Regions from separate parts of the Devosia sp. UYZn731 genome, predicted to be linked through region 1. Evidence: predicted binding sites of a transcription regulator. Region 1 holds the regulator's gene; each other region holds the start of a gene.
The links. Region 1 encodes PhoB, which activates phosphate uptake and scavenging genes when phosphate is short. Its sites were predicted from a motif close to TGTCATNNANCTGTCAT; they were not measured.

Region 1 (7,742 bases):
TCCAGGTCTCGGGTTCCTCGACCGTGCTGCCGTTCGCTTCGATCGTTGCCGAAGAATTCGGCGCCACCTTCCCCGAGTTCAAGACGCCAGTCGTCGGTTCGGGCGGCACGGGCGCTGGCCTCAAGCAGTTCTGCGAAGGCGTTGATCTCAACACCACCGACATAGCCAATGCATCGCGTCCGATCAAGTCGAGCGAAGTCGAAGCTTGTGCCGCCAATGGCGTGACCGATATCCGCGAAGTTCAGTTCGGCTATGATGGCATCGTGTTCGCCTCGGAAGCCTCCAAGGGCGATTTCAAGCTGACCCCGCTGATGGTTTACAAGGCCATTGCCGCTCAGGTTCCAGTCGATGGCAAGCTCGTCGCCAATCCCTATACCAACTGGCACGATATCGACGCGTCGCTGCCTGACCAGCCGATCGCCCTGGCCATTCCGGCTTCCAACCACGGTACGCGTGAAGTGTTCCAGCAGAAGGTTGTCGATGCCGGCGCCGAAGAAGCCGGCCTGCCTGCCGACCTGACCGACGAACAGAAGCTCGCTGCCACCACCACGTTCCGTCAGGACGTCGTTGTCGAAATCTCCGGCGACTACACCGAAACCCTGGCTCGCCTGAAGTCCAATCCCAACACCGTCGGCGTGTTCGGCCTCTCGTTCTATGACGAGAACAAGGACACCCTCAAGGTTGCGACCGTCAACGGCGTCGTGCCCACCAATGACACTGTCGTTTCGGGCGAATATCCCGTGTCGCGTCCGCTCTACTTCTACGTCAAGGGCGCTCACATCGGCCAGATCCCCGGCATCGAAGACTACGTGTCGTACTTCCTGTCCGAAGGCGTTTCGGGCGAAGGCGGCATCCTGGAAGACGCTGGCCTGATCCCGCAGCCAGCCGAAAAGACCGCTGAAGTCCTGGCTGCCTTCACCGCCGGCCCGACCAAGTTCTGATAGATCCGACCCGGGCTGCGCTCATTCGAGCGCAGCCCATCCTCTTCGGCCCCCGGGAAAGCGTGACATCGTGAACTCCTTGATAATTGCCGGCCTGTTGATTGTTCTCCTGGGCGTTGCCTATCAGATGGGGTGGTCCAAGAGCCGCGCCCTGGTGACTGCCGATGGCGTCAAGGTGCATTCGCGTTCCCAATACCATGGCTCGCTGGTTGCGATCTGGACCATCATTCCTGCCCTGCTCGTGGTGGGTCTGTGGGCCTATTTCAGCGATAGCGTCACCCACAATTACATCGTCTCCCAGCTCCCGTCCGATCTGGTGATGAGCCTCGATCAGGCTGGCCTCAACGGGGTCATGCAGCGCGTCCAGGCCATCGCTTCAGGTTATGGCGTGGCTGGCGAGGTGCAGCCTTATGAGCAGAGCGCCGGCGAGGCTCTGCGCCAGTTCCAGTTCATCACCTTCCTCGTGGTGATCGCCGCCGCGGCCGGTACCGGCATCCTGGCGCTGCTCTATGCCCGCGGCAAGATCAGTGCCCGACTGCGAGCCCGCAACAGTGTGGAGCGCATCGTCACCCTGCTGCTGCTGTTGTGCTCGGCCATCGCCATCCTGACCACGGTGGGCATCGTCGCCTCGCTGGTCACCGAGGCGTTCAAGTTCTTCACCTTCATCAGCCCGGCGGACTTCTTCTTCGGCACCGTCTGGGCCCCGAAGTTTGCCACCACCGCTTCGGGCGACGCCGGCCAATATGGCATCCTGCCGCTGCTGACCGGCACGCTGATGGTTTCGGTCATCGCCATGCTGGTGGCGGTCCCGGTCGGGCTGATGACGGCGGTTTATCTCAGCCAATATGCCCCGCGCAGCGTGCGCGCCGTGGTCAAGCCAATCATCGAAATCCTGGCCGGCATCCCCACCATCGTCTACGGCTTCTTCGCTCTGGTGACGGTTGGTCCGTTCCTCGCCGGTATTGGCGCCGCCATCGGGCTGCAGGTCAGCGCCACCAGCGCGCTCACCGCCGGTATCGTCATGGGCATCATGATCATCCCGTTCATTTCCTCCCTTTCCGACGACATCCTCAATCAGGTGCCGCTGGCGATGCGCGACGGGGCCTTCGGGCTGGGCGCCACCAAATCCGAAACCATCCGCAACGTGCTGCTGCCGGCCGCTCTTCCCGGTATCGTCGGCGCGTTCCTCCTCGCCATCAGCCGCGCCATCGGGGAAACCATGATCGTGGTGCTGGCAGCGGGTAACAGCCCGGTCCTCCGCGGTAATCCACTGCAGCCGGTCTCCACCATCACCGTCTCGATCGTCAACCAGCTCACCGGCGATACCGATTTCGCTGGGCCACAATCGCTGGTCGGCTTCGCGCTGGGGCTCACCCTGTTCGTGATGACCCTGGTGCTCAACATTGTCGCGCTCTACATCGTCCGCCGCTTCCGGGAGCAGTACGAATAATCATGGCCAATACCACAGCTTCCGCGATCTCGACCGGCCTCCAGGCCTCGCGCGACCGCACCAAACTGATCCGTGACGGCCTGCGCAAGCGGCACACCACCGAGGCCATCTTCAAATGGTCGGGCGTGGGGGCCATCATTCTCGCACTAGGCTTCGTGGCGATCCTGTTCGCCGACGTGCTGGTCAAGGGCATCCCGGCCTTCACCCAGGCCAATCTGCATCTGACGGTTACTTACGACCCGGCCATCGTCAAGATCGATCCGGCCCCGGTTCGCGCCGCTGGCCAGTCGGATGCCGATTTCAACCGGGCGAACCTAGATTGGCAGCGCAAGGTTGCGCTGCTGAACTGGAACAAGGTGGTCGAAGCCTCGCTGCGCGCCGCAGCGCCGGCCGGCTACGAAATCGACAGCAAGGACCTGCTGTCCATCGCTGAAACCGATAGCCGCCACACCATCCGCGAACGCTTCGTCGCCGACCCATCGCTGCTGGGCAAGACGACCGAGATCGACGTGTTGGCGTCGGCCAATGCGGCCAACTGGATCAAGGGCAATATCTCCCGCGATGCCAGCGATGCCCAGCAGCAGCTGACACCTCCGGCTCGCACGCTGATCGATCAGTTCGTCGACAACGGTACGATCTCCAACGGTTTTGCCTGGAGCATCTTCACCAACGTCGATAGCCGCGCGGCTCCTGCCTCGGCGGGCCTGCTCGGCGCCTTCATGGGCTCGCTGTTCATGATGCTGATCGTCATTATCCTGGCGGTGCCGATCGGGGTGGCCAGCGCCATCTATCTCGAGGAGTTCGCGCCCAAGTCGCGCTGGACCGATCTGATCGAGGTCAATATCAACAATCTGGCGGCCGTGCCCTCCATCGTCTTCGGCCTGCTCGGGGCGGCGCTGTTCATCAACACCTTCCACCTGCCGCTCTCGGCGCCGCTTGCCGGCGGCCTGGTGCTGACCCTGATGACACTGCCCACCATCATCATCGCCACCCGCGGTGCATTGCAGGGCGTATCTCCGTCGCTGCGCCAGGCGGCGCTCGGCATGGGTGCCTCCAAGACGCAGATGGTGTTCCACCATGTGCTGCCGGTGACCTTCCCCTCGATCCTGACCGCGACCATTATCGGCGTGGCGCAGGCGCTGGGTGAAACGGCGCCGCTGCTGCTGATCGGCATGAACGCCTTCGTGGCTTCGGTGCCGGCGACGCCGCTGGATCAGGCCACCGCGCTGCCGGTGCAGATCTTCCTCTGGCAGGGCAATGAAAACCGCAACTTCTTTGAATCACGCACCTCGGCGGCCATCATGGTGCTGCTGGCCTTCATGATCCTGCTCAACGCCGTCGCCATCTTCCTGCGCACCCGGCTGGAGCGCCGGGCATGACGCAAAACAATTCCGGAGACACTCAAATGGACATGCTGGCTGGCAAGGTTAAGATGACGCAGACATCAGTGAATAGTGCCATGAACCCGACAGATATGCTCGAACGCCCGATCCGCCTGCATGCCAAGGACGTCACCGTCCACTACGGCGCCAAGCAGGCCCTGTTCGGCATTTCAATCGACATTCCCGACCGTGCGGTGACCTCGTTCATCGGACCTTCGGGCTGTGGCAAGTCCACGTTCCTGCGTTGCATCAACCGCATGAACGACACGATCGAAGGCGCCAAGGTTGGCGGCTTGATCGAGCTGGATGGCGAGGACATTTACGATCAGTCCCTCGACGTGGTGGAACTGCGCGCCCGTATCGGCATGGTGTTCCAGAAGCCCAATCCGTTCCCCAAGTCGATCTATGAGAACGTCGCCTATGGCCCCAAGATCCATGGCCTGGCCCGTTCCAAGACCGATCTCGACGAGATCGTGATTTCGTCCCTGCGCAAGGCGGGGCTGTTCGAAGAGGTCAAGGACCGCCTCAACGAGCCCGGCACCGGCCTGTCCGGTGGCCAGCAGCAGCGCCTGTGCATTGCCCGCGCCATCGCCGTCGGCCCCGAAGTCATCCTGATGGACGAGCCCTGCTCGGCGCTCGATCCGATCGCGACGGCCATCATCGAAGAGCTGATCGATGAATTGCGCGAGAACTACACCATCGTCATCGTCACCCACTCGATGCAGCAGGCTGCGCGCGTAAGCCAGAAGACGGCGTTCTTCCATCTGGGCAAGCTGATCGAGGAGGGTGTCACCGAAGACATCTTCACCAACCCGATCAACAAGCAGACCCAGGACTACATCATGGGCCGCATCGGTTAGGAGGCCGATCTTCGTGCCAAGCCGGGCTGCAAATGCCACCTATCTGCGCTTCCGGTGCTCACGTACCAAACGTACGCTCCGCTCCGGTTCTCGATAGGCGCCATTTTCGCCTCGGCCTGACACGAACCTCGACCTCCTAATGCCCTCCACAAATTTCGAGGATAAAGCCATGGCCACCACGTCCCCAGAACATATCGTCAGCTCCTATACCGACGAATTGACTACGCTTGCCCAGTTGATCGCCGAGATGGGCGGCCAGGTCGAAGTCGCCATCGAGAACGGCACCAAGGCGCTGCTCAAGCTCGACCGCGAGCTGGCCGATGTCACCATCATCGCCGATCAGCGTATCGACGACATGCAGCGCCGCATCGACGATATGGCAGTGTCGATGATCGCCCGCCGCCAGCCGATGGCCAGCGATCTGCGCGCCATCATCACCTCGATCCACGTCGCGTCCGATCTGGAACGGGTCGGCGACATGGCCAAGCAACTGGCCCGCCGCTCGCTCAAGCTGGAAGGCCTCAGCCTGCAGCCCACGTTCTACAATGGCGTGCGCAACATGACCAATCTGGTGCTGCGCCAGATCAAGGATGCGCTGGATGCCTATGCCAGCCGCGACGCCGAAGCCGCCATCGAGGTGTGCAATCGCGACGACGAGGTCGATGCCATGCACACCTCGCTGTTCCGCGAGCTGCTGACCTACATGATGGAAGACCCGCGCAACATCACGCAGTGCACGCATCTGCTGTTCTGCGCCAAGAATTTGGAGCGCATTGGCGACCACGCGACCAACATCGCCGAACGCGCCTATTACCTGCAGACCGGCAAGCAATTGACGGCCGACGTGCAGGAACTTCAGCGGACCCAGATCAAGGCGTAGCCGGCTGCGGCCGAGCGACCTTGGGAGCACAACAATGCCCGCAACGATACTTGTCGTCGAGGACGAGGAAGATATCTCGATCCTCCTGCGCTACAATCTTGAGGCCGAGGGCTTCCGCGTCCTGACCGCCGAAACCGGCGATCAGGCGCAGGAACGCATCCAGGATAAATTGCCGGACCTGATCCTGCTCGACTGGATGCTGCCCGAAGTCTCCGGCATCGAGTTGTGCCGACGTCTGCGCGCCCGCGAGGAAACTGCCCGGGTGCCGATCATCATGATCACCGCGCGTGGCGAGGAAGAAGAGCGCGTGCGCGGCCTTGCCACTGGCGCCGACGACTATGTGGTCAAGCCGTTCTCGGTGCCCGAACTGCTGGCGCGCATTCACGCGCTGCTGCGCCGGGCCAATCCGAACCTGGTCACCGCCGCGCTCAAGGTGGGCGATCTGGAGCTGGACCGCACCACCCACCGCGTCCGCCGCGCCACCCGCGACGTGCATCTGGGGCCGACGGAATATCGCCTGCTCGAATATCTGATGCGTCATCCGGGCCGGGTCTATTCGCGCGAGCAATTGCTCGACGGCGTTTGGGGCAATGACGTTTACGTCGATGAGCGTACTGTGGACGTCCATATCGGCCGTCTCCGCCGCGCCATCAATCGCGGTCGCGAAAGCGACCCGATCCGCACGGTGCGCGGCGCCGGTTATGCGTTTGACGAGCGGTTCGCGCAAGTGGCGTAGGGTTAGCACTAAGCGGCTCCTCCCCCTTACAGGGGAGGCTGGGTGGGGGTGTGAGAGCCCAAATCCGGCAGATACGACCCCCACCTTGATCCTCCCCCTGGAAGGGGGAGGTGTCGACTGAGGGGACTTACCTCACCCGCTCCAGATAGCGCTGCTTGCTCGGCTGCAAGTGATCGACGCAGAGCTGCGCCAGCACCCAATTATCGTGGCCTTGCAGCATGTCGATCATCATGGCGTGGTGTTGGTGCGCGATGCGCAGGGACTCCTTATCGCCCATAGTGTTGGCGCGCACCGGCAGGCTGAGCCGCATATAGAGCTCGATCGATTGCACCAGATGCGCATTGCCACAGGCGCCGAACAGCGTCAGATGGAAGCGGTCATTGGCCTCGTGCACGCCGCGCAGGAAGCCGGCTTCCATATGCCGGCCATGCTCTTGGTGGATGGCTTCGAGTTCGGCGATCAACGCGGCGGGTGCCGGCAGCGGAATCCACAGCGCCGCCTGCCGCTGCAACAGTTCGCGCACGTCGTAGATTTCCTGCACCTGTTTGGGCGTCAGCGAACGCACGGTGGCGCCGCGATTGCGTTCGCGCACCACGATGCCCATGGCCTCAAGCTGCACCAATGCCTGGCGCGCGAAGTGACGCGTCACGGCAAAGCGGGCGAGCAGCGTATCTTCGGTCAGCCGCGTGCCGGGGGCGAGACGGCCGAAGATGATGTCCTCTTCCAGCGCTCGGGCGATGCTGAGATCGTCGTGCTCGATAGCGATTTGTTCGGTTTGGGTCGCTGCGGCCAAGGTCGTCTCCACGTAACGATGCTCATCCTACAGCGATTTTTGCTGCCGGTCGAATTGGTCGGGCAAAACCGCCCAGGGCGCCTGCGCACGGCTTGCCCTGCGGCGGCCTCTGGCCGATACCGAACCATCGGCCGCCGCTCGCGGCACCATCTGGAGATCACGCATGGCAATCCTCAATGAACAGGCCAAGGGCGTCTACGTCATCGCGGTGACCCCGTTCGAGGATAATGGCGCATTGGACCTGGCGAGCGTCGATTCCATGCTGGATTTCTACGAAGGCGCCGGGGTGAGCGGCATCACCGTGCTCGGGCAATTGGGCGAGGCGCCCAAGCTGACTTCAGCCGAGTCGGCGCAAGTGGTGGAGCGCGTGCTCAAGCGCCTCGGTGGCCGCCTGCCGGTCGTGGTCGGCGTTTCGGCACCCGGCCTCGCGCCGATGACAGAGCTGGCACGGACCGTGATGGACCAGGGCGCGGCGGGCGTCATGGTGGCGCCACCCTGGACCATTAAGACCGACGATCAGAGTTTTGCCTTCTACCAGTCGGTCGGCGAGGCGTTGGGAGATATCCCGTTCGTGCTGCAGGATTATCCGCTGACCACCAATGTTACGATTGCCCCCAAGGTGATCGACCGGATCATTCGCGACGTGCCCAATTGCGTCATGCTCAAGCATGAGGATTGGCCGGGCCTGTCCAAGATTACG
Region 2 (7,742 bases), on a different contig from region 1:
GCAGCTGATTGCCGTTCTCGTCGGTCTTCCAGTAGTAGGGATTGCGGCGCATGACGACGATATCGTCGGGACGGTATTCAACCGGTACCCAGGCGCCCATTACCGGCATGTTCATGAATTCGGGCGGGAAGGCGTTCTTGTACTGATCGTAGGTGTTGGCGGTATTGTACTTGGGATGCTGGGGCTTGAGGATATGGCTCGGGCCGGGGCAGAAGGTGCCGTATGCCATGGCATAGAGGTACTGGGTCGGACGGACCTCCTTGAAGGTCCACTTGATCGTATAGTCGTCGACCTTTTCAAGCGTGGTGCCGACACCGAAGGTTTCGGGCGTCGCGCCATTGAGCGGGGTCACATTGGGATCGTTGACGTTGTCGTTCCAATAGAACATCGCGTCGTCGGCGTTGAACGGGACGCCATCGGACCACTTTGCGCCTTCGATCAGATGCATGGTCAACTGGTGGCCATCTTCGGACCATTCCCAGCTCTTGGCCAGGTTCGGCAGGGGCTCGAGTTCGTCGGCCTTGACCTCGAACAGCGGGCCGGTACGCGTCAGGCATTCGGAGAGGCCGATATCGATGCCGCCCCAACCCTGAGACTGGCCGCCGATATAGTTCCAGCCTTCCGGCCGGCCGCCGATGACGTGACGCATCACGTCGCCATAGACGCCAACGCCGTCTGGCATATTGCCGGTCTTGAACACCAGCGGCTCCTTGGGCAGGCGCTCGGCAACCGGCGGCAGCGTGCCATCGGCCACGAATTTATCCATCCAGGCGGGCTGGTGGTATTCTGGCAGCGCCTTGTATTCCTGGATATCGGAGACGCCAACAAAGACCGGCGAGCTCTGCGCAGCGAAGGCCGGCGGATCGGGCAACTCGGCCGCGAAAGCCATCTGCGCCTGCGTGGCGATCAGGGAAACGCCCAGCAGCAAGCCTGCCCCGCCAAGGGCAATTGCATGTTTTCTCATCATTCCTCCCATAGCAGCGGAACGGCGTTGATCGCCGCGCCGAATTACACTCTTCGGCCGTAGGTCCGTGCTTGAGCCAAAATCCTATCCCTTGCCAGCGCGCAAACAATCCGGTTTGTTAGAGACTTATTCCGGGATTCAAAGATATGAACGCTCTTGTATGGATGAGCTGAACGCCGCGGGCGACCTCGTTCGCATCGGCCGCGGCAAGGCCCCCCGCCCCACCCCGCGCCCCGATCGTAAATTCTACGCGTCGGGCCGCGCCTTTGGCCGGTTCGGGGTGCGCTCGTTTCCGCCCCAGCTCATGGCGGAGCCGCACAGCCATGGCCATATCGAGTTCAACTGGCTCACCGCCGGCACGATGGACTACCTGGTCGATAGCCGCCCGGTGACGGTGGGATCGGACCGGCTGGTGGCGTTCTGGGCCGGCATTCCGCACCAGACCGTGGCGCTGAGCCCCGAGACCGCAAGGGGACGGCAGGTCAATATTTACCTGCCGGTGGATGCCTTCCTGGATATGCCGCAACTGGGCCTGCTCACCGAAACCCTGATGGGAGGCGGCGTGGTGCAATTGCGACCCGAAAGCATCGGGATCGATACGCTCGATCGCTGGCATGGCGATTATCGCAGCGGCAACAGCTTGCGCACCGATATCGTCAAGACCGAGATTGCCGCCATGTTCCGCCGCGCCGCCTTGACCGGCTGGGACCTGCTGCTGCCGGCCTGGATCGAAAATTCCAGCGCCCGAACCCGCACCGCCGCCCCGGTGCGCTATGTGGTGCGCATGGTGCGCCATATCGTTGAGAACCTGACCGACCCGCTGACGGCGCAATCCATTGCCGACGTGGTGGGGCTGCATCCCAATTACGCCACCAACCTGTTTGCCAAGGTGATGCATATCTCGGTGCAGAAATTCGTGGTGCGGATGCGACTGATCCGCGCCCGCTCGCTGCTGTTCGAGGGCAACCTGTCGGTGTCCAACATCGCGTTTCAGTCTGGCTTCAGCTCGCTGACGCAGTTCTACGAGCATTTTCGCAATGCCTATGGGATTACGCCGAGTGAGATGCGCCAGGACGTGATTGATCGCTAGTATTTGGGTGCGCGAACGGGATGTTGCGGTGAAACTCCCCCATCCTCGCCACCGTGCTGCCCCCGGACTTGATCCGGGGGTCGCTCATCGCACATGCCGCGTTGTGAGAGGCCCGCGGATCAAGTCCGCGGGAAGACCGGTGCATGGGATGCATTGGTGTCTGCAATGGCGCAGCATAACCACTTCCTGTCATCGCACCGTCATCATTGCCACCTAATCGCGCAGCAACAACCAGCCGGATCGATTCATCTCATGTCACAGACACTTAGCAATGCCCGCATCGTGCTGGCCGATCGCACCATGAACGGATCGGTGCGCATCGAGGGCAGCACGATCACGGCGGTCGAGGAAGGCGCAGGCGGGACGGGTGAGGCGCTTGATTTCGAGGGCGATTATCTGCTGCCGGGGATCATCGACCTGCACACCGACAACATTGAGCACCACCTCAATCCCCGCCCCGCAGTGCGCTGGCCCGCGCCGGTGGCGGCGGTACTGGCGCATGACTGGCAGGTTCTGGGAGCGGGCATCACCACGGTGCTGGATTCGCTATCTATGGGCGATTACGACAGCCAGGGCGCGCGCACCGCGATGCTGGAAGCGGCGATCGGCGCGGTAAACCAGGCCAAGGCAGCGGGCGTGCTCAAGGCCGATCACTATTTCCACTTCCGTTGCGAATTGTCCGATGCCGGGCTGCTGGATCTGGCCAAGCGGCATATGGACAATCCAGATCTTCGCCTCGTCAGCATGATGGATCACACGCCGGGCCAGGGGCAGTGGCACAATCTGGACATTTATCGCGCCTATCGGCGCAAGAAGAATGGCGTGGTGTGGAGCGACGCGGAATGGGACGTCTATATTGCCGGGCGTCAGCAGTCGCAGGCGCTTCATGTCGGGCCCGCACGTCTCTGGATCGCCGAGGCGGCAAAAGCGCGTGGACTGCCGATGGCCAGCCACGACGATACGACACTGGGCGACGTTGACCGCGCCCATGCCGATGGCATCGCCATCAGCGAATTTCCGACCACGCTGGAAGCGGCGCGATATGCCCGCCAACTGGGCATGCAGAATGTGATGGGCGCGCCCAATATCGTGCTGGGCGGCTCCCATTCGGGCAATGTCAGCGCCGCCGCACTGGCCGACGAGGGGCTGCTGGATATTTTGACCTCGGACTATGTGCCGGCCAGCATGTTGCAGGCAGCGTTCATCCTGGCGCAGCGCGGGGTGGCGATGCATGACGCCGTGGCCATGGTGAGCAGCCGGCCGGCGGCGGTATTGGGATTTGCGGACCGGGGGCGGGTCGAGACCGGGCTGCGGGCGGACCTGCTCCGCGTGCGCGTGGTGGACGGGCTGCCGGTTATCAGCGGGATCTGGGTCGCCGGCCGCAAGTTCATGTGAGATGGACCGAGGGGGTTAAATCCCCCCTCGGGATCGATTATACGGCGACGCGTTCGGCCATCGGGCGGCGGCGCAGGCTTGGTGTGGTAATCGCCGGCGGATTGTAGTTGGCCTCGTTGAGGCCGACATCGGTGCCGGGCGGGACGATCTGGTCGATGCGGTCGAGCATCTCGTCGGTGAGCCGGACTTCGGCGCCGGCCAACAGGTCATCGAGATGGGCCATGGTGCGCGGGCCGAGCAAGGCCGAGGTCACACCCGGATGGGCCATGACGAAGGCCATCGCCATATGGGTAAGGGACATTCCGGCCTCCTCGGCCAGCGGGATGAGCTGTTCGACAGCGTCGAGGCTGCGTTCATCGCTCATCTGCTTGGGCATGAACTTCGCCCGCAGGCTATCGGGCAGGGGCTGGCCCTTGCGGTAGCGGCCAGTGAGCATGCCCTTGGACAGGGGACTCCACACCATCACCCCCATGCCATAGCGTTGCGCTGTGGGCAGCATGTCGCGCTCGATGCCGCGATCCAGCATGGAATAGGGCGGCTGCTCGGTCCGAAAACGGGCGAGACCGCGCTTTTCGGCGACCCACTGCGCCTCGACGATCTCGGAAACCGGGAAGGTGGACGAGCCAATGGCGCGCACCTTGCCGGCCCGCATCAGGTCGGTCAGCGCCGACAGGGTTTCCTCGATATCGGTATCGGGCGTGGGACGGTGGATCTGGTAGAGATCGATATAGTCGGTTTGCAGGCGCCGGAGCGAAGCGTCGACCGCCTGCATGATCCAGCGCCGCGAGCCACCCTGCTGGTTGGGATCGGTGCCCATGGGGCCGAAGAATTTGGTGGCCAGCACCACAGTGTCGCGCCGGCCCTTGAGCGCCTTGCCGACGATCTCCTCTGACTCGCCGGCGCTGTAGCGGTCGGCGGTGTCGATGAAATTGATGCCGGCGTCCAGCGCCTTGTGGATGATGGCGATGCCGTCGTCATGATCGGGATTACCGAGCTTGCCGAACATCATCGCGCCCAGGCAATAGGGGCTGACTTTGATGCCGGTTTTTCCGAGGGAGCGGTATTGCATAATGGTCTCCTTGGTTCGGTTGGGGACTGTTGTGCCGCTCACCACGGGATGGTCGTATTGTCCCACATGGTGAAGGTCCCGCTGGGAGCGTCGGGGCCAAACAGGGCAACGCGGACCACTTCGCGGGAGCCGTCCTCGATGGATTCAGTGCCCTCGAAATTATTGAGCGCGGTGCTGGTAAAGCCGGGCGAGACCAGGTTCACCTTGATGCCGCTGCCTTCAAGCTCGATCATCATGGCCAGCGTGATGCCGTTGAGGGCCGTCTTGGAGGCGGCATAACCCGGCGTATAGATAGCGCGGTAGGGAAAGGCCGGATCGGCATTGGCGGCGAGCGAACCGACGCCGCTTGAGACGTTGACGATGCGCGCATCGGACGACAGGCGCAGCAGCGGCAACATGGCCTGGTAGACGGCGAGTACACCAAATACATTGGTATCCCAGATGGCGCGGACTTCGTCGATGGAGACGATGCTGGCAGCGCTGGTCTTGGTGAATTCCGCCATGGTGACCGGGCCTGTCCGGTTGTTGGAAATGCCGGCATTGTTGACCAGCAGGTCGAGGCGACCGAACTCGGTTCGAATGCGTTCGGCGGCGGCGGCGATCGAGGCGGCGTCGGTCACGTCGATCTGGATGGCAATGGCCCCTGCCCCAATTGACTTGGCGGCAGCTTCGCCTTTTTCGGCGTTGCGCGAGCCGAGCAGGACGGTGACGCCATTGGCGACGAGTTCCTTGGCGAGCTGCAGGCCGACGCCCTGATTGGCCCCGGTGACGAGGGCGATGCGTTGATCAGTCATGATGATATCCTTTTTGCGCTGCTGTGTGGTCAATGGCGCCGCGATGAGCTATATTGATCTAAACGGAACAGCATTCCGTCTATATACGGAACATTGTTCCGTTTTTGCAAGAGGAAATTTTCGCCGTGAGCGCAGACGTGCCTGCAGCAGGAGACGACATCGGTCAGTCAGCGAGGAAACCGCGGGCGCCGCGCGCCGATGCGGTGCGCAATCTGGATGCCTTGCTCAAGGCGGCGATGGCGGTGTTCACCTGCTCGGGTGTCGAAGCGCCGGTGCGCGAGATCGCGGATAAGGCCGGTGTTGGCGTCGGCACGCTGTATCGGCATTTTCCGCAGCGCGTCGACCTGGTGGTGGCGGTGTTCCGCAACGAGATCGACGCCTGTGCCGATGCCGCGCCGGTGCTGGCTTCTGTGCATAGTCCGGGCGAGGCACTCGGTCTGTGGATGCAGCGCTACGTGGATTTCATTAACACCAAACGCGGGCTCGCAGCGGCGCTCCACTCCGGCAATCCGGCGTTCGATCCCTTGCCGGCCTATTTCTGCGAGCGTCTCCGCCCTGCCCTGCAAAGCTTGCTGGATGCCGCCACTGCCGCGGGCGAAATCCGTGGCGATATCGATCCGGACGATCTGCTCGAAGCTGTCGGCGGCCTCAGCCGCTCCGCGCCAAACGGCGATCTGACCCAAGCCCGCCGCATGGTGTCGCTCCTGGTGGATGGGTTGCGCTATGGGGCAGGCCCCAAGGCGTAGTCGCCACTTCAGGCCAGCGCTTCAAGCATTGCCCTGATTTTGGTGGCTTTCTCGAAATGCTCGAGACGGTGGGTTTGAATCCACCAGGTTGCCGCTTCCATCAAGAGGTCCGGGTCGTCATTTTTGTTGGCGAAGAAGGCGTAGAAGGACAGCCCTACGCCCGGTCCCTTTTCTGGGCGATCTTGGCATCGCAGACGGCCATGGCCTTGTGTCGGAGGGACGCTCGCATGGGCGTTTCTTGCACAAACAAAAGGGGCGCCATTGGCGCCCCAGTTTCGGGAGGGAACGGGAGATTTCAGCGCCGCTTGCGGTCGACCTGGTGGTAGGCCTTGCGGGCATGGAATTCACAGTAGGGGCTCGTGTCCTGGGCGTGGCCGCCGCAGAAGTAGAAGTCCTTGTTGAGTGGATCGCCGATGGGCCACTTGCAGGTGTCCTCGGTCAGTTGCAGCAGGCTCAGGCGCTTGTCTTCGGGAATGAAGATTTCCTGGCTCGCCGGCGCCACATAAAGCTGCGCTTCGATCTCGGGGTTCGAGGCCAGGGCGGTGGCGCCCATGGTCTGCGGCCGGCTGTTCATGCTGGCGCGGGCCTTGTTCATCCCCGCCATCGCATTGCCGATGGTCGAGGCAGGGCTGGCCACCCGGCGCGGCGCGGGACGCGCTGCCGGACGGGCGCGGGGCGCCGAATTGGTGGGCTTGGCCCGGGCCGAAAGTTTAAGCCGGTGGACCTTGCCGATGACGGCGTTGCGGGTCACCCCTTCGCCCAGTTCGCCCGCGATCTGGCTGGCGCTCAGGCCCTCCATCCAGAGCTTCTTCAACGTCTCGACGCGCTCGTCGGTCCAGCCCATGGGCTGCGCTCCTGAAACCATCGTCAAAGCAGAATCCTTCATTGCGCTCCCAGAATGGCCTGGTCGCCAAATATCGCTATACGTCGTATGTTAGGTGGGTCCGCCACACGAGATATCGTGTCCCCAACGCGTTCTATACTACGCTATCGGTGGAATCGGGATCAAGAGTCCAAGCCCATTTTCCCCGGAAAAACGACTGGTTAACATCGCGTAAAGAAAGGCTGAGTCAATTCAGTCACTTGGCGCGCAAACATTGACTTTCAAAGCAAAAATGCTCTATGTCAGGGCCGGAACGCGCTGCATAACTGGAGCGCGTTTTTGGTTTTTTCAGGGCCAGTGATAATTCCGTCATCGCCCTGTGCCTTGTCTGTCACACCTAATGAAGGTCAATGTCCATGTCTGCGCTTTTTGGCACCTATGCTCGGTCCGAACTCTCGTTTGAGCGCGGCGAAGGCATGCGCCTTTTTGACCAGAACGGCGTGGCTTATCTCGATTTCCATTCCGGCATCGCCGTCAATGCGCTCGGCCATGGCGACGCGCATCTGGTCGCGGCGCTGAAGGGGGCGGCCGAAAAAGTCTGGCACACGTCCAACGTGTTCACTATTCCCGAGCAGGAACGGCTGGCCCAGCGGCTTGTCGATGCCACCTTCGCCGAGGCGGTATTCTTCACCAATTCGGGCGCAGAGGCGCTGGAATGCGCCATCAAGACGGCGCGGCACTATTTCTTTGCCAAGGGCGAGCCCGAGCGCTTCGAGATCATCGCCTTCACCGGCAGCTTTCACGGCCGCACCATGGGCACGATCGCGGCAGGTGGCAATCCGAGCTACCTGGAGGGCTTCG
Region 3 (7,742 bases), on a different contig from region 1:
GGGCGGCGAAGAACTGCTCTACGTGGTGTTCTGGGCCAGCCCCGAGCCGGTGGACAAGGGCAAGGCTGGGACGGTGGTGGAGCCGGTGACGCTGCACTAGAATCTGGGAACACGAATTATCCCACCCACCGGTCTTCCCGCGGACTTGATCCGCGGGCCTTTGTCCGCTTGTGCCGGGTTGATAGAGGCCCGCGGATCAAGCCGCGGGAAGTATAGAAGGGGGGTTTGGGCCGTCTAGCGGGCCGACAGGCGGCCTTTTTCACCTCTCCCTTGGGGGAGAGGTCGGCGCGCAGCGTCGGGTGAGGGGGCCTTCCCCAAGCACCGAGCCAAGTAAAGGCCCCCTCACCCGACCGAAGACGGTCGACCTCTCCCCCAAAGAGAGAAGTGAGAGCTAAAACAACCGCCAGCGCTTGGGCCTAAACGCCAATCGCGTCTTCTCCCCAGCCGGATGATCGAACGGCAAATCGATCTCGACCTTGTGGCCATCACCACCGATTTCGAGTTCCACCCGGCGCGTGCCGCCGACGCGGCGCGATGATGTCACCACCCCCGCCAGCGATGCCTCGTGCTCGACCAGTTCGACATCATGCGGGCGAAAGAACAGGCGGGCCTCGCCGGTCTTGCTATCAGGCGCGGGCACGCCGATGGCGCGACCGCCGGACCACAGTTCGCCATTCTCCACCGTCACCGGTAGCTCGCTGGATTCCCCGATAAAGCCGAAGACGAACGGCGACGTGGGATTGTCATAGACCGTGTCGGGCGAGCCAACCTGCTCGATCTTGCCCTGGCTCATGACGCAGAGCCGGTCGGCCAGTTCGAGCGCTTCTTCCTGATCATGGGTGACGAACACCGTCGTGTGCCCCGTCCGGTCATGCATTTCACGCAGCCATTTGCGCAGCTCGCGGCGCACTTGGGCGTCGAGCGCGCCGAAGGGTTCGTCAAGCAACAGCACGCCCGGCTCGATCGCCAGGGCCCGCGCCAGCGCCACGCGTTGCCGCTGACCACCCGAAAGCTGGTTCGGATAGCGCTTCTCCAGCCCCGAAAGCTGCACCAGATCGAGCAGTTCCATGGCCCGGCCGCGGATTTCGCCGGACGGCGGCCGCGTGGCGCGCGGGCGCACGCTCAGGCCAAAGGACACGTTTTCCAGAATGGTCATGTGCCGGAACAGCGCATAGTGCTGGAACACGAAGCCGATATTGCGCTCCTGTACGGTCTTTTCCGAGGCGTCGATATCGCCGAAGAACACCTTGCCGTCGGTCGGCGTCTCCAGGCCGGCGATCAGCCGCAGCAGCGTGGTCTTGCCGGAACCGGACGGCCCCAGCAACGCGATCAGCTCGCCCGAATGGATATCGAGCGAGACATCGTGCAGCGCGGGAAATCGGTCGAATTCCTTGCGCACATTGGCAATGCGAACTTGCATATAAAGACTGGTCCCAAGTCTGGTGGCGGCCGTGGCCGCGTGTGCATCTAGTGGCGGCCGGTGGCCGCGAGTTCATCGCCGAAGCGCCATTCCAGAAACGACTTCAGCACCAGTGTCAACAGGGCCAGCATGGCCAAGAGCGACGCCAGAGCAAAGGCGGCGGCGCCATTATACTCATTGTAGAGGATTTCCACCTGCAGCGGGATCGTCGTGGTCTTGCCCCGGATTTTGCCGGAAACCACCGCCACCGCGCCGAACTCGCCCATGGCGCGGGCATTGCACAGCAGCACCCCATAGAGCAGGCCCCAGCGGATATTAGGCACCGTGACGCGCCAGAAGGTCTGCCAGCCGTTGGCGCCGAGCGACAGCGCCGCCTCCTCGTCACCGGTGCCTTGGTCCTGCATCAGCGGGATCAGTTCGCGGGCGACGAAGGGGAAGGTGACGAAGATGGTGGCGAGGATAATGCCCGGCAGCGCGAACAACACCTCGATGCCATAGGATTTGAGCCATGGGCCCAGGAAGCTGCCAGCTCCGAACAGCAGGACATAGACCATGCCCGAAATCACCGGCGACACCGAAAACGGCAGGTCGATCAGCGTGATCAGGAAGGCCTTGCCCTTGAACTCGAATTTGGCAATGGCCCAGGAGGCGCAGACGCCGAAGACGACGTTCAGCGGCACCGCAACCGCCGCCACCAGCAGGGTCAGGCGAATGGCGCTCTGGGCGTCCTTGTTGACCAAGGCCGAAAAATACGCCCCGACGCCCTTGGCAAAGGCTTCGATGAAGACCGACCAGAGCGGCAGGATGAGGAACAGCGCCATGAACAGCAGGCACAGGAAGATCGCGATCACCTGGACCGTCCGGCTTTCGCTGACCGGGGAGGTGTGATGGCGGTGAAGATGTCTGATCTTAGTTGCCATAGCCAAACCTCTTGCGGCTCCAGGCCTGGATCAGGTTGATGAAGAACAGCATCGCGAACGAGATGATGAGCATCACCGCGGCGATCACCGTGGCACCGACATAGTTGAATTCTTGCAGCCGGATATAAATCAGCAGCGGGGCGATTTCCGACACGAAGGGGATATTGCCGGCGATGAAGATCACCGAGCCGTATTCACCGACGCCACGGGCGAAGGCCAGCGCAAACCCGGTCAAGATGGCGGGGGTCAGGCTTGGCAGGATGACGCGTGTAATGGTCTGGAAACGCGTCGCGCCGAGCGTGGCGCTGGCTTCCTCGACCTCGCGGCTGACCTCTTCGAGAATGGGCTGGATGGTGCGCACCACGAACGGCAGGCCAATGAAGATCATGGCGATGACGATGCCGATCGGCGTGTAGGCGATGCGGAACGGAAACCACTGCCCCACGATACCGTTGGGTGCGTAGATGGCGGTCAGCGCAATGCCCGCGACCGCCGTGGGCAGCGCAAACGGCAGGTCGACCACCGCATCGAAAATGCGCCGGCCGGGAAAGCGATAGCGCACCAGCACCCAGGCGATCAGCGTGCCGAAGATGACATTGACGCCGGCAGCGATCAGCGCCGTGACGAAGCTGACCCGCAGGGCGCCAAGCACTCGCGGATCGGTCGCGGCCTTCCAGAACCCGTCAAAGCCGAGCCCGGCACTGCGAATGCCGAGCGCGACCATGGGGATGAACACAATCAGAGAGAAGTAGGCGAGCGTAAAGCCGAGCGTCAAACCGAAACCCGGTATGACGCTCGGCTGTTTCAATCGCCAACCATCCCGTGTCGGGGTGGTTGATGTCATATGCTACTGGCCCGCGACTGGTGTGTAGATCTGGTCGAATATACCACCATCGCCGAAGAATTTGGGCTGGGCTTCTTTCCATCCACCGAAATCCTCGATGGTGGACAGTTTGATGTCCGGGAAGCGCGCAATATCCTCGGGCTTTGCCAGTTCAGGATGGAACGGACGGTAGTAGTTGGCGGCCGCGATGGTCTGGCCTTCGGCCGAATAGAGATACTTCAGATATTCCTCGGCGATATCGCGGGTGCCCTTCTTGTCGACATTGACATCGACCACGGCAACCGGCGGCACGGCCAGGATGGAGAGCGACGGATTGACGATTTCGAAGGCGTCGGGGCCAAGTTCGTCGAGCGCCAGATAGGCTTCGTTTTCCCAGGCCAGCAGCACGTCGCCGATGCCGCGCTGCACGAAAGTGGTGGTCGAACCACGCGCGCCGGTATCGAGCACGGGCACGTGCTTATAGAGACTGGCGACGAATTCCTGCGCCGTGGCATCGCTGCCGCCCGGCTGTGCCTTGGCCCAGGCCCAGGCTGCGAGCAGGTTCCAGCGGGCGCCGCCAGAAGTCTTGGGGTTGGGCGTGATCACCTCGACGCCGTCCTTGACCAGATCGCCCCAGTCCTTGATGGCCTTGGGATTGCCCTTGCGGACCAGGAACACGATTGTGGAGGTGTAAGGCGCGTTGTTGTTTTCGAATGTGCCCTTCCAGTCCTTCTTGATCAGCGCGCCGGGCGAATTGGCAATGGCGTCGATGTCGCTTTCCAGCGCCAGGGTAACGACATCGGCTTCAAGGCCGTCGATCACGGTACGCGCCTGGGCGCCGGAGCCGCCATGGGTGGCTTCAACCGTGATGGTCTCGCCCTTGAGCTCCTGCCAATGCTTGACGAAGGCCTCGTTATAGGCGGCATAGAGCTCGCGGGTGGGGTCGTAGGAGGCGTTGATGATGCTGCGTTCCTGGGCATGCGCCGTGACGGCAAAGCCCATCGACAGCGATGCCGCCAGCGCGACATAGGCGAATATTCTGGTAGCGCTTTTCATATCTATAGCTCCCCATAAACCGATGACTAAACACTACTTGAACAGTGGGGTATTACAAGGCGCAGCCCCTGCCCCAAATCCCCCTCCGCAGAAAATGCTTTGCCAAAAACAGCTCCAGCCGCAGAAAATGATCGCCGCGAGGGCCAATTCGACCATTCCGGCGCAATTTCATTTCAAATCTTAACAGTGGGCTAATTGCCGCCGGCACGGCATTTCCAAACTGGCAACGAGCGGGATCGCGGCCGGTTCCAGATGGCGCGGCGCCGGCCCTGTCATCAGACTATCGACTGAAGTGGCTACCTCACGAAGTCACGCGACATCAGGCGGTCACTGCGCCAAACTCGTCGCAATGATAAGGGGAGAATCACGGTGCAGGCGACTATCCATTCCGTCCGCGATGCGGTGCTGAGCCGCGCCGAGGCGCTGTCCTCCCTTGAGCCGGACTTCGCCCGGTTTCTCAAGACCGCCACACTTGCCAGCGCCGCCGAGGATCTGGCCGGGCTGTCCCCCGATTGGTTCGAGGCCGTGCTGCGGCGCACCTATGCTCATGTCTCCAACTACACCGGTGCCGCCAGCAGCGTCATCCTGACGCCGCCGGAGACCACGTCGGCGCCGCTGGTGATCGATATCATCTCGCCGGACATGCCGTTCATCGTCGATAGCGCACTGGCGGCAGTCCGCGCCGTTGGCGGCACGATCCGGCTGTTCGCCCATCCGGTCATCCACCACGATGGCCGGGCCCTCAGCGTGCTGCACATCCATAGCGATCAGGTCGCCGATCTCGGCGTGATGAAGGCCGAGCTGGACGGCACCATGGCCGATGTCGGCCGCGCCGTCGCCGATTGGCAGAACATGCTGGAGCGCGTTCGCGCCGCCGCCAAGGAACTGAGCGCGTCCCCGGCCAAGACCCGCGACGAGGCGGTGCTGTTCCTCGACTGGCTGGCCGAGAACAATTTCACCTTCCTGGGCGCCCGCCAATATCGCCTTGATGGCGCGCAATTAGCGCCCCTGCCCGAAACCGGCCTCGGCATCATGGCTGACCCGGCGCTCAAAGTGCTGCGCAGTGGCGCCGAATTCGTCGAATCCACCCCCGCCCATGCCGATTTCATGGCCTCGGCCGAGCCGCTGCTGATCACCAAGGCCAATATCCGCGCCCGCGTCCATCGCCGCCAGCATCTCGATTATGTCGGGGTCAAACTCTACGGCGCCGACGGCAAGGCCACCGGCGAACTCCGCATTGTCGGCCTGTTCACCTCCCAAGCCATGGCGACCCCGCACAGCGAAGTGCCGATCATCCGCCGCAAGCTGGGCGAAGTGATGCGCCGCTCCGGCGTCGATCCACAGGGCCATGACGGCCGCGCACTGCTCAGTGCCCTCGACAGCTATCCGCGCGACGAGCTGTTCCAGGTCACCACCGACGAGTTGCTCGAATTCACCACCGCCATTGCCGGGCTCTACGATCGCCCCCGCGTCCGCGTGCTGCCGCGCATCGACCGCTTCGACAATTTCGTCTCCATCCTCGTCTTCGTGCCGCGCGACCGCTATGACAGCGCCGCCCGCTCGCGCATCGCGCAATACCTCGCCCAGCAATATGACGGCCGCATTTCGGCCTATTACCCGCATTTCCCCGAAGGCGACCTAGTGCGCCTGCACGTCATCATCGGCCGTGTGGCCGGGGCGACGCCGCGCCCGAGCCGCGCCGAGCTTGAGACGCGTGTCGAAGAACTGACCGCCACATTTGGCGACATGCTGGTGGCCGCCGCCGCCGATCCGGCCACGGTCAGCGATTATCGCAACGCCTTCTCGCAGGCCTACCAGTCCCGCCACGGCAGCGCCGAGGCGCTCGAAGACATCGCGATCCTGCGCACCCTCGCCGATGGCGCCCGCATCGCCATCAAGCTGCACAACCGCACCGGCGGCGACGGCGCGCTCGGCCTCAAATTCTACCACCACGGCAGCGCCATCCCGCTCAGCGATCGCGTCCCCATGCTCGAGGCCTTTGGCTTCCGCGTCATCGACGAGCGCACCTATACGCTCACCCCGCGCGACGGCACCGAGCGCTACATCCACGATCTCGTGCTCGCCCGTGCCGATGGCAAGACCTTCGACATGGCCGCGCTCGGCCCCGCCGTCGAAACCGGTCTGCTCGCCGTCTGGGAGGGCCGCGCCGAAAGCGACGGCCTCAACGCGCTGGTGCTGACCGCGGGCCTGGGCTGGCACGATGCCGCCCTGCTCCGCGCCCTGTCGCGTTACCTGCGCCAGATCGGCATTTCCTACTCGCAGCGCTATATCGCTCAGGTGCTGGTGACGCAGTCATCCGCCGCCGCCGCGCTCATCGCCCTGTTCGATGCCCGCCTCAATCCGGGCCAGACCGGCGATGCCGACGCCGCCCGCGCCGAGATCGATACCGCCCTCGAAGCCATGGCGTCGCTCGATGAAGACACCATCATCCGCCGCTTTCTCAACCTCGTGGAAAGCGCGCTGCGCACCAATATCTGGCAGCGCGACGCCGAGGGGAGCGCCCGACCGGCCCTCTCGATCAAGTTCGACAGCGCCAAGGTCGACGCCATGGTCGCCCCGCGCCCGTTCCGCGAAATCTTTGTCTATTCGCCGCGCGTCGAGGGCATTCACATGCGCTTCGGCGCCATCGCCCGCGGCGGCATCCGCTGGTCGGATCGGCCCGAGGATTTCCGCACCGAAGTGCTGGGCCTGGTCAAGGCGCAGCAGGTCAAGAATGCCGTCATCGTGCCGGTCGGCGCCAAAGGCGGCTTCGTGCCCAAGCACCTGGTTGCGGGCATGGCCCGGGAGGCGTTCGCCGCCGAGGGCGTCGCCAGCTACAAGATTTTCATCGGCGCCCTGCTCGATATCACCGACAATCTGGTCGGCAATGATGTGGTGCCGCCCCAAGACACCGTGCGCGTGGACGGCAACGATCCCTATCTCGTCGTCGCCGCTGACAAGGGCACCGCCAGCTTCTCCAACACCGCCAATGCCATCGCCGTCGAGCGCGGCTACTGGCTCGGCGATGCCTTTGCATCAGGCGGCTCGGCCGGCTACGACCACAAGGAAATGGGCATCACCGCGCGCGGCGGCTGGGAAGCGGTCAAGCGCCACTTCCGCGAAATGGATCGCGACACCCAGAATCAGCCCTTCACCGTCGTCGGCGTCGGCGACATGAGCGGCGACGTGTTCGGCAATGGCATGCTGCTGTCGCCCGAAATCCGCCTGCTGGCGGCCTTCGATCACCGCGATATCTTCATCGATCCCAATCCCGACCTCGTGGCGAGCATGGCCGAACGCCATCGGCTGTTCGAGCTGCCCCGTTCCAGCTGGCAGGATTACAAGGCGCCGATTTCCGAAGGCGGCGGGATTTTCCCGCGCAGCCTCAAGTCTATTCCGCTCAGCCCGCAAATGCAGTCCCTGCTCGGTCTGGCCGGTGCCCACGCCACACCCGCTGAGGTCATCTCTGCCATTCTCAAGGCTGATGTGGACCTGCTGTGGTTCGGCGGCATCGGCACTTATG
Region 4 (7,742 bases), on a different contig from region 1:
CGCAGCCTCGTCGCCGCCTAGGGCTTTCGGGTTTCGGAATTGAAAATGGCGGCCTATGGGCCGCCATTTTTGTTATTGGGCGGTCAGTTCGTAGCCCAGCCGGCGCAGCGCCGACTCGGCCCTTGGATTGCCGCCTGCGGCGCGCTCCCGCAACACCTTGAGATAGGCATCCACCCCGGTGCCGGATTTCTCGGCGAGAGCGAAAGCGCGGGCATAGTCGACATCGACACAGCGTTTGCCCATGAACATGCCGCTGAAATAAGTGCCGGCTGCGATCGACATGTCGCTTTTGCTGCGTTCGGCATTGGCGATGACCCCCTCGCAACTGAAGTCCCCGCCAATGGCAGGCGGGCCCGGATTGATCACCATGGCGAGGATCTGGTCGAGCGAGATCGCCCGGCCGGTCAGATCGAACGGCACGGCCCGGCGCCCCGCCAGCCCCATCGGATCGCCCGACACCTGCTGGGCGATCCCGCCCTGATAGGCGCCGACCGGCTCGCATTCCCAGCCGCCGCGCTGCTTGGTCACCGGGTTGTAGCTGTTGGCCCCATAGGCAAAGCACATATTGCCGTCTTCGACCTTCCACTGGCCTTTGAGGATGTTGGTATTGCGCGGATACCAGAGATAGGTCTTGCCGCCCTCAGCCACATATTCGACCTGCGTGCCATGCCCGGGACTGCGCGACATATTGGTAACGCCACCCAGATCCTGCGCGGCGGCCGGGCCTGCCGAAATCATCGTCGCGACGATGAGCCAAAAGGCCGTTGGTATCCGTCTTAGAAATGTTCGCATGCTCTATCCCCCCAAAGGTCTGTGGGGCAGCAGAGCAGAACCCGCGCGGCCCGGCAATTTGTATTCCGGCAAAGGTTACTGCTGACAGTGCCTGACACCAGGGGTGGCTAGGACCGCCTTGCCAGCAAAGGAAACGCCATGCTCGATCATATCGTCCTCACCGTCTCCGACACCGACCGGTCCACTTCCTTCTACCGCGCTGCCCTGGCGCCGCTCGGCATTACCCACGGCGTACACTATGAGGGGCCGCACGGTCATGCCGACCTGATCGGGTTCGGCAGCAATCGCGCCCTGTACTTCTGGCTCAAGCAGGGTGTGCCGCATCCCGAGGCAATCCATTTCGCCTTCCCGGCCGAAAGCGCCGAGGCATTGCGGGCATTTTACGAGGCGGCCCTGGCGGCTGGCGGCCGCGACAATGGCGCGCCGGGACCGCGCGAAAAATACGATCCGCGCTATCACGCTGCCTATGTGCTGGACCCCGATGGCTATAATGTCGAAGCCGTTTTTCGCGATTATTAGCGCGGGAAACCCGGCCTGGCAGCAATTTAGCTTCTCACCCTGAATTGACTGGCGAGACCATGTCGGGCTGATTTACAAGAATGTCCATGATCGCAAGACGCCTGCTTGGCCCCATGTCCGGTTTTGCCGCAGTCCTGGCTCTCGCCGCCCCGGTGGCTGCAGAGACGCTGCGAGCCCATCCCAAGGCCGTGGTGGAATTGTTCACCAGCCAGGGTTGCGCCTCCTGCCCACCCGCCGATGCCCTGCTGACCAGCCTTGCGGACGACGACGATGTCATCGCGCTGGCCTATCATGTCGATTATTGGGACTATGTGGGCTGGCCCGATACGTTCGGCAGTGCCGACAATTCCAAGCTGCAGCGCTCCTATGCCAAGGGCTGGCATTCCTCGCGCATCTATACCCCCCAAATGGTGATCAACGGCACCAAGGACGTCGTCGGCTCGCGCCGCACCGAGGTGCAGACGGCGCTTGATGCCGCCACGCTCAGCCTGCCGGTGACCATCACCACGACCAGCCAAATGCTCAAGATCGCCGTGCCGCCGCGCGCCGGCGAGAGCGATGCCGTGGTGTGGCTGGTGACCTATCGCGACCGCGCCGAAGTCAAGATCGACAGCGGCGAGAATGCCGGCAAGACCATGGTCTATACCCAGGTGGTGACCAAGCGGCAGGTGCTGGGCATGTGGGAGGCCGCCACCGGCGCCCAGCTCAAGCTGCCGCTCGACGAAGTGCTCGACCAGGATAGCACCGGCGTCGCCGTGCTGGTGCAGCAGGACGACGATGGCCTGCCGGGCGCAATCATCGGCGCCGCCGCGTTCGAGCGCTAGGCTACGCCGGAAGCGCAGAACGTCGCCGGTTGCAGACCGGCATCACCTGAAGACCGATATAGCCCAAAAACAAATCCCCTCCCTGGGGGCAGGGAGGGGAAAAGATTGACTGGTCAACTTGGAGGCGATCAGCAGCCGGGCCTCAGGTTTGGGGGCTCATTCAGCCCGGCTGCCGATCACTGGAGGCAATGGACATAGATTGACTGCGCATTCTGGCGAGGACAGGGACAGAATGTGACCAAAATGGGGAATCTTCATTTGTGGGCGTGGTCGGCGCAAAGCGCTTGCCAGTGCGGGCAAATCTGGCAATCATGACATCCCAATGACGCGGAGGCTTAGGGACTTGGCGCAAGGCCGTACCCCAGATCAGCACAATGCCAGCCTGTCGCTGGTGCATGTCAGCGAGCCGCCGACGGCTCCGGCCGCCAGCAAGGTGCCCGGTATCGTGGCGTTCGACCGGCGCGAGCTGGCGACAATTCTCAATGTCTATGGCCGCAAGGTCGGGCGGGGCGAATGGCGCGACTATGCGATGGATTTTTTGCGTGACCGGGCCGTATTCTCGATCTATGCCCGCGTCTCCGAGCGGCCGCTGTTCATCGTGGAAAAGACCCCCAAGATGCGCAACAAGCAGGGGCAATATACCGTGACCAACCAGCAGGGCCGCATTCTCAAGCGCGGCCACGAGCTGGCGGTGGTGCTACGCGTGCTCGACCCGCAATTGGCGGTGGTGGGGTAATCGTCACTTGGTGCCGAACGTGACTATCCGCTTGGCGACGCCAGCCGATGCGCCGGCCATGAGCATGGTGCTGACAAGCTCAATCACCGAACTGTGCGCGGCCGACCATGGCGGGAATCCTCGCGCCATTGCTGCGTGGACAGCCAACAAGAGCCAAGACGGCGTAGCCGCGATGTTGGCCAATCCGGACCTGCAGATCTACGTGGCCGAGCGCGATCGTGTCATCGTCGCTGTCGGCGCGGTGACCACCCATGGCCATGTCGGCCTCAACTACGTCACTCCCGCTGCGCGTTTTTCGGGCGTCAGCAGCGCTATGCTGGAGCGGCTGGAAGCCGCCCTGCTCGCTCTTGGTCACCGTGAGGGTCAGCTCGAAGCGACGGTGACCGCGCGTGCGTTTTATGAAAGCCGAGGCTGGAACGCGGATGGCCCCCAGGCCGACGGTCGCGTGGTCAACGGCTATCCGATGCGGAAGACGCTCTAAAGAGCCTTCTGCATATGCACGACATCCAGCCACTTATCGAATTTCAGTCCTAATGCCTCGTGGCGACCCACGGTGTGAAATCCGAACTTTTCGTGCAGGGCGATGGAGGCGGCCGATTCGGCGGTGATGACGGCGATCATCTGCTTGAAGCCGAAGGCCTGGCTCTGCGCGATCAGCTCGGCCAGCAGCGTGCGGCCGAGACCCATGCCGGTGGCGTCGGCGCGCAGGTAGATCGAGTCCTCGCAGGTGAAGCGATAGGCCGGGCGCGGCCGGTAGGTCGACGCATACGCGTAGCCGATGAGTTCGCCGCCGCGTTCGGCGATGACTACAGGATGGCCGGCTTCGAGCATGTGCCCGAACTTTTCAGCGATGTAGGTGGGGCCGGGCGCTTCGAGGTCAAAGGTGGCCGTCGAGGTTTCGCAGTAATGCTTGTAGATGGCGGTGATGGCGGGGACGTCGCCCCAGGCGAAGGGGCGCAGCGAAATTTCAGACATGAACGGCAACCGGGGAAAACAAAAGGACCGCGGTCTTTGTAGACCGCGGCCCGATTTGTCGTCCAACCAAATTGCTGGCTGGCGATCCTGTTAGTTGCGGTTGCCGAACAGGCGGAGCAGCATCATGAACAGGTTGATGAAGTCGAGGTAGAGCGACAGCGCGCCCATGATGGCGTTCTTGGCCATCACGTCCATGCCATGCGCCTCGTTGTAGCTTTCCTTGATCTTCTGGGTGTCATAGGCGGTCAGGCCCACGAAGATCAGCACGCCGACGGCCGAGATCACCCACGACATGAAGTCGGATTGCAGGAAGATGTTCACGACCGAGGCGATGATGAGGCCGATCAGGCCCATCATCAGGAAGTTGCCGATCGAGGTCAGGTCGCGCTTGGTGGTGTAGCCGTAAAGGCTCATCGCGCCAAAAGTAGCGGCGGTGATGAAGAACACCTTGGAGATGGACGCGCCGGTATAGACCAGGAAGATCGACGACAGCGACAGGCCCATGACCGCGGCAAAAGCCCAGAACACGAGCTGGGCGGTGCCGACGCTCATCTTGTTGATGCCGAAGCTCAGCACCATCACAAAGGCGAGCGGCGCCAGCATGACGACCCAGGCCAGCGGGCTGGTATAGAGCAGGGCGCCCCACTGGGTGACCATCGTGCCATTGGCGAGCGTGCCCACGGCGTTGTCGGCATTGGTGGTCAGGGCGGCGGCATTGGCGAAATATGCCACAAGGCCGGTCACGACCAGGCCGATACCCATGTAATTGTAAACGCGCAGCATGTAGCTGCGTAGGCCCTCGTCAATGGCAGCGGCCGAGCCGGCCCGCGCATTGAGGGTCTGACGGTCATATTCAGCCATAGTCGTGATCCTTTCCCTAGCAATCGGATGCGGATTTCTGCTCCGCCGGAGGCATTTCCTGCCACTTGGGAAGAATATGGATGCAGACCCCGCTTTTTACAAGGCCGCTCCGCCGAGCGTGACAATAAGGCCCTGTTCGGCCAGATTCCTTGTGCTAGGCTTGGTGGGCAAATCACCCTTGTGTTCGTCGTCCTTTTTGAAGAGGAGGGTTATATGCCCCGGCTCTTTACCGGCCTCGAAATCCCCGCCGAAGTGGGATTGGCACTCTCGATGAAGCGCGGCGGCCTCAATGGCGCGCGCTGGATCGACCCCGAAAATTACCACATCACGCTGCGCTTCATCGGCGACGTGGACAACACCACCGCCAATGACGTTGCCGACAGCCTCGACCAGCTCAGCAATTCCATGTCGTTCCAGGTGCGGCTCAATCATCTGTCGACCTTTGGGGGCAATACCCCGCGGGCGCTTTATGCCGGGGCCGATGTCAACGAGAGCCTGGTACGGCTGCAGGCCGCGCAGGAGCGGGTGTTGCAACGGGCGGGGCTGGAGCCCGAAGGCCGCAAATTCGTGCCGCATGTGTCGCTGGCGAGGTTGCGCGGTTCCAGCGCGCAGGATGTGGCGTGGTTCCTGGCGCAGTCCGGCCGCTTCGAGCCGCTCACCTTCACGGTCGGGCGGTTCGTGCTGTTCTCCAGCAAGGACTCCGTCGGGGGTGGCCCCTATGTGGTCGAGCAGAGCTATCCGCTGGCCGCTTAGGCGTTTAAAACCATCACGTTCACGCTTATGTTAGCGAAACCTTAACCATAGCGGCGCAAACGCTGGTAACGGCTGAACTTCGCGCCAAATTGCCGTCACGATTGGCTTCCATTGCAGGTTTTAATCAAATGCGGCGGCATTTGACTTCCTGGTAACGCTGTTGGGGGCAAGCTTGCGGGCGCGTGCTCTCGGCCACGGACCGATTAAACAGAGGATGAATTGGCAATGATGACGAAAACCGGTGGCCTTGTCCTTGGGCTTGCGGTGTCCGCATTGATGGGTTTGGCGCCTGCCGCGCAGGCGCAGCAACAGGCCGCAACGGAACTCGGCACCTTCAACGCCTGGTCCGCCTGGACCGCGACCGATGCGAGCGGCAAGATCTGCTACATTTCGGCCGCCCCTTCGGCGAGCGAACCCAATGGCGCCAATCGCGACCCGATCCATTTCATGATCATCCACCGCAAGGGGATGGGCACCAAAAACGAAGTCCAGACCATTATCGGCTATCCTTATAATGCCACCGATGCCAAGGCGAGCGCGGCCATCGATGGCAAAACCTATCCGATGGTGGTGGAAGGCTCGGCCGGCTGGCTGGCCTCGACCGGCGACGAAGGCGGGTTCGTGGCGGCGTTCAAGGCCGGCACCAATCTGGTCGTCAAGGGCACCAGCCAGCGCGGCACCAATACCAGCGATACCTATTCGCTGAGCGGCGCCACGGCGGCGATGAAAGCCATCGACGCTGCCTGCGCCTGATCGGCTCCCATATGGCTACGGCCTCCGTCCAACGACGGGGGCCTTGGCATGACTATGGGATAAACCGCGAATTTGCGGTTGCCCGCGGCGCGCAAACGCCATAATTGGGCAAGACGATCCACGCGATATTGTCTGCAGAATTGATGAGGCCAAGTTCAATGTCCCTGCGCGCGCTGCTGCTGGCGGTCACCGCCACCGTCATCATGGCCGGATCGGCCGCCGCGCAGAATGTGCGCCTCCTGGGGGATTATCGCGACTGGTCGTCCTATGCGGCTGCCGACGGCACCGGCCCGGTCTGTTTTGCCATGACCAAGCCCAAGAAAGTCTCGCCCGAGCCAGATGGCTACACCCAGGGCAGCCTCTACATCACCAATCGTCCCGGCGAGAACGTCGCCAACGAGTTCAACCTGGTCGCCGGCTTCACCTTTGCGCCCGATAGCGCCGCCACGGTCAATGTCAGCGGGCAGGTGTTCAACCTGTTCACCCAGAACGATGCCGCCTGGCTCGACGACGCCGGCCAGAGCGCCACGCTGGCCAGCGCCATCCGCGCCGGCTCCAGCATGGTGGTCGAAGGCACCTCCGCGGCGGGCATCAAGATAGTCGAGACGTTTTCGCTGTCCGGCGCCACTGCCGCCTCGCAGGCCATGGCGGACTGCAAGTAGGGCTCGCTGGCAGGCTCGGTACAAAATCAAACACCGGCCTTCCCGCGGACTTGATCCGCGGGCCACTCTCAATTCGGCACAAGCTGTCAGGGCCCGCGGATCAAGTCCGCGGGAAGTGCGGTGGGTGTGGCCGCACGCTGCTTTCCTAAAGTCCATGACGGTGCCTGCGCCCGACGCATTGCCCGTCCGCACCCCCTGACTTTGCGCAAACTGCGCCTATATGGTATTGGCCGCGCCATCCCCTGCCTTCCGGACGCCCTTTGCCATGAGCATTGCTCTTAATCTCGATCATTCCAGCGCCATCCGCCCCGCCTCGCTCAGCCGGCCGTCGCTGATCGGGCTGAGCAAGCCGATGCTGGCCGAAGCGCTGCAGGGCGTGGGGATCGCCGAAAAGGAAAGCCGCATGCGCTCCAGCCAGTTGTGGAACTGGCTCTATGTCAACGGCGTCACCGATTTCGACAAGATGACCAATGTGGCAAAGCCCGTGCGCCAGCTCCTGGCTGACAGCTTCATTCTCGACCGGCCCGAAATCGTCTCCGAGCAGGTGTCCTCCGACGGCACCCGCAAGTGGCTGTTCCGCTTCCGCGACCCGGCCAATCCGAACTATCCACCGGTCGAAGTGGAAACCGTCTACATCCCCGAGGAAGATCGCGGGACACTGTGTGTGTCGTCCCAGGTCGGGTGTACCCTCACCTGTTCGTTCTGTCATACCGGCACGCAGAAGCTGGTGCGGAACCTGACGGCGGGCGAAATTCTCGGCCAGGTCTTGATGGCGCGCGAGCGGCTGGGCGATTTCCCCGGCGGCGTGCGGCCCGATGACGGGGGCCTCGTGCCTCACGGGGATACCCGCGCCATCACCAATGTGGT

Region 2: the regulator PhoB is predicted to act here: its motif matches at 2,242-2,258, upstream of ABIB57_RS13110 (alpha-D-ribose 1-methylphosphonate 5-triphosphate diphosphatase).
Region 3: the regulator PhoB is predicted to act here: its motif matches at 4,490-4,506, upstream of ABIB57_RS02875 (NAD-glutamate dehydrogenase).
Region 4: the regulator PhoB is predicted to act here: its motif matches at 2,447-2,463, upstream of ABIB57_RS08445 (DUF2794 domain-containing protein).

The regions. Positions count from the first base shown of each region.
Region 1 covers NZ_JBEPOL010000004.1:225,396-233,137, forward strand. Annotated here, with positions in the region: gene ABIB57_RS11730 (substrate-binding domain-containing protein) at 1-941, shown strand, start outside; gene pstC (phosphate ABC transporter permease subunit PstC) at 1,012-2,391, shown strand; gene pstA (phosphate ABC transporter permease PstA) at 2,394-3,770, shown strand; gene pstB (phosphate ABC transporter ATP-binding protein PstB) at 3,851-4,633, shown strand; gene phoU (phosphate signaling complex protein PhoU) at 4,803-5,513, shown strand; gene phoB (phosphate regulon transcriptional regulator PhoB) at 5,548-6,249, shown strand; gene ABIB57_RS11760 (GntR family transcriptional regulator) at 6,377-7,042, opposite strand; gene ABIB57_RS11765 (dihydrodipicolinate synthase family protein) at 7,206-7,742, shown strand, end outside.
Region 2 covers NZ_JBEPOL010000005.1:17,001-24,742, forward strand. Annotated here, with positions in the region: gene ABIB57_RS13100 (ABC transporter substrate-binding protein) at 1-964, opposite strand, end outside; gene ABIB57_RS13105 (helix-turn-helix domain-containing protein) at 1,125-2,054, shown strand; gene ABIB57_RS13110 (alpha-D-ribose 1-methylphosphonate 5-triphosphate diphosphatase) at 2,307-3,449, shown strand; gene ABIB57_RS13115 (aldo/keto reductase) at 3,487-4,518, opposite strand; gene ABIB57_RS13120 (SDR family NAD(P)-dependent oxidoreductase) at 4,557-5,312, opposite strand; gene ABIB57_RS13125 (TetR/AcrR family transcriptional regulator) at 5,438-6,058, shown strand; partial or broken gene ABIB57_RS13130 (DUF6500 family protein) at 6,067-6,287, opposite strand; gene ABIB57_RS13135 (GcrA family cell cycle regulator) at 6,354-6,902, opposite strand; gene ABIB57_RS13140 (aspartate aminotransferase family protein) at 7,292-7,742, shown strand, end outside.
Region 3 covers NZ_JBEPOL010000001.1:609,194-616,935, forward strand. Annotated here, with positions in the region: gene ABIB57_RS02850 (DUF6894 family protein) at 1-100, shown strand, start outside; gene ABIB57_RS02855 (sulfate/molybdate ABC transporter ATP-binding protein) at 392-1,420, opposite strand; gene cysW (sulfate ABC transporter permease subunit CysW) at 1,468-2,340, opposite strand; gene cysT (sulfate ABC transporter permease subunit CysT) at 2,330-3,184, opposite strand; gene ABIB57_RS02870 (sulfate ABC transporter substrate-binding protein) at 3,188-4,165, opposite strand; gene ABIB57_RS02875 (NAD-glutamate dehydrogenase) at 4,589-7,742, shown strand, end outside.
Region 4 covers NZ_JBEPOL010000003.1:117,822-125,563, forward strand. Annotated here, with positions in the region: gene acnA (aconitate hydratase AcnA) at 1-21, shown strand, start outside; gene ABIB57_RS08430 (hypothetical protein) at 73-792, opposite strand; gene ABIB57_RS08435 (VOC family protein) at 931-1,311, shown strand; gene ABIB57_RS08440 (DUF1223 domain-containing protein) at 1,398-2,135, shown strand; gene ABIB57_RS08445 (DUF2794 domain-containing protein) at 2,479-2,871, shown strand; gene ABIB57_RS08450 (GNAT family N-acetyltransferase) at 2,891-3,352, shown strand; gene ABIB57_RS08455 (GNAT family N-acetyltransferase) at 3,349-3,846, opposite strand; gene ABIB57_RS08460 (Bax inhibitor-1/YccA family protein) at 3,937-4,707, opposite strand; gene thpR (RNA 2',3'-cyclic phosphodiesterase) at 4,921-5,460, shown strand; gene ABIB57_RS08470 (invasion associated locus B family protein) at 5,686-6,213, shown strand; gene ABIB57_RS08475 (invasion associated locus B family protein) at 6,372-6,875, shown strand; gene rlmN (dual-specificity RNA methyltransferase RlmN) at 7,096-7,742, shown strand, end outside.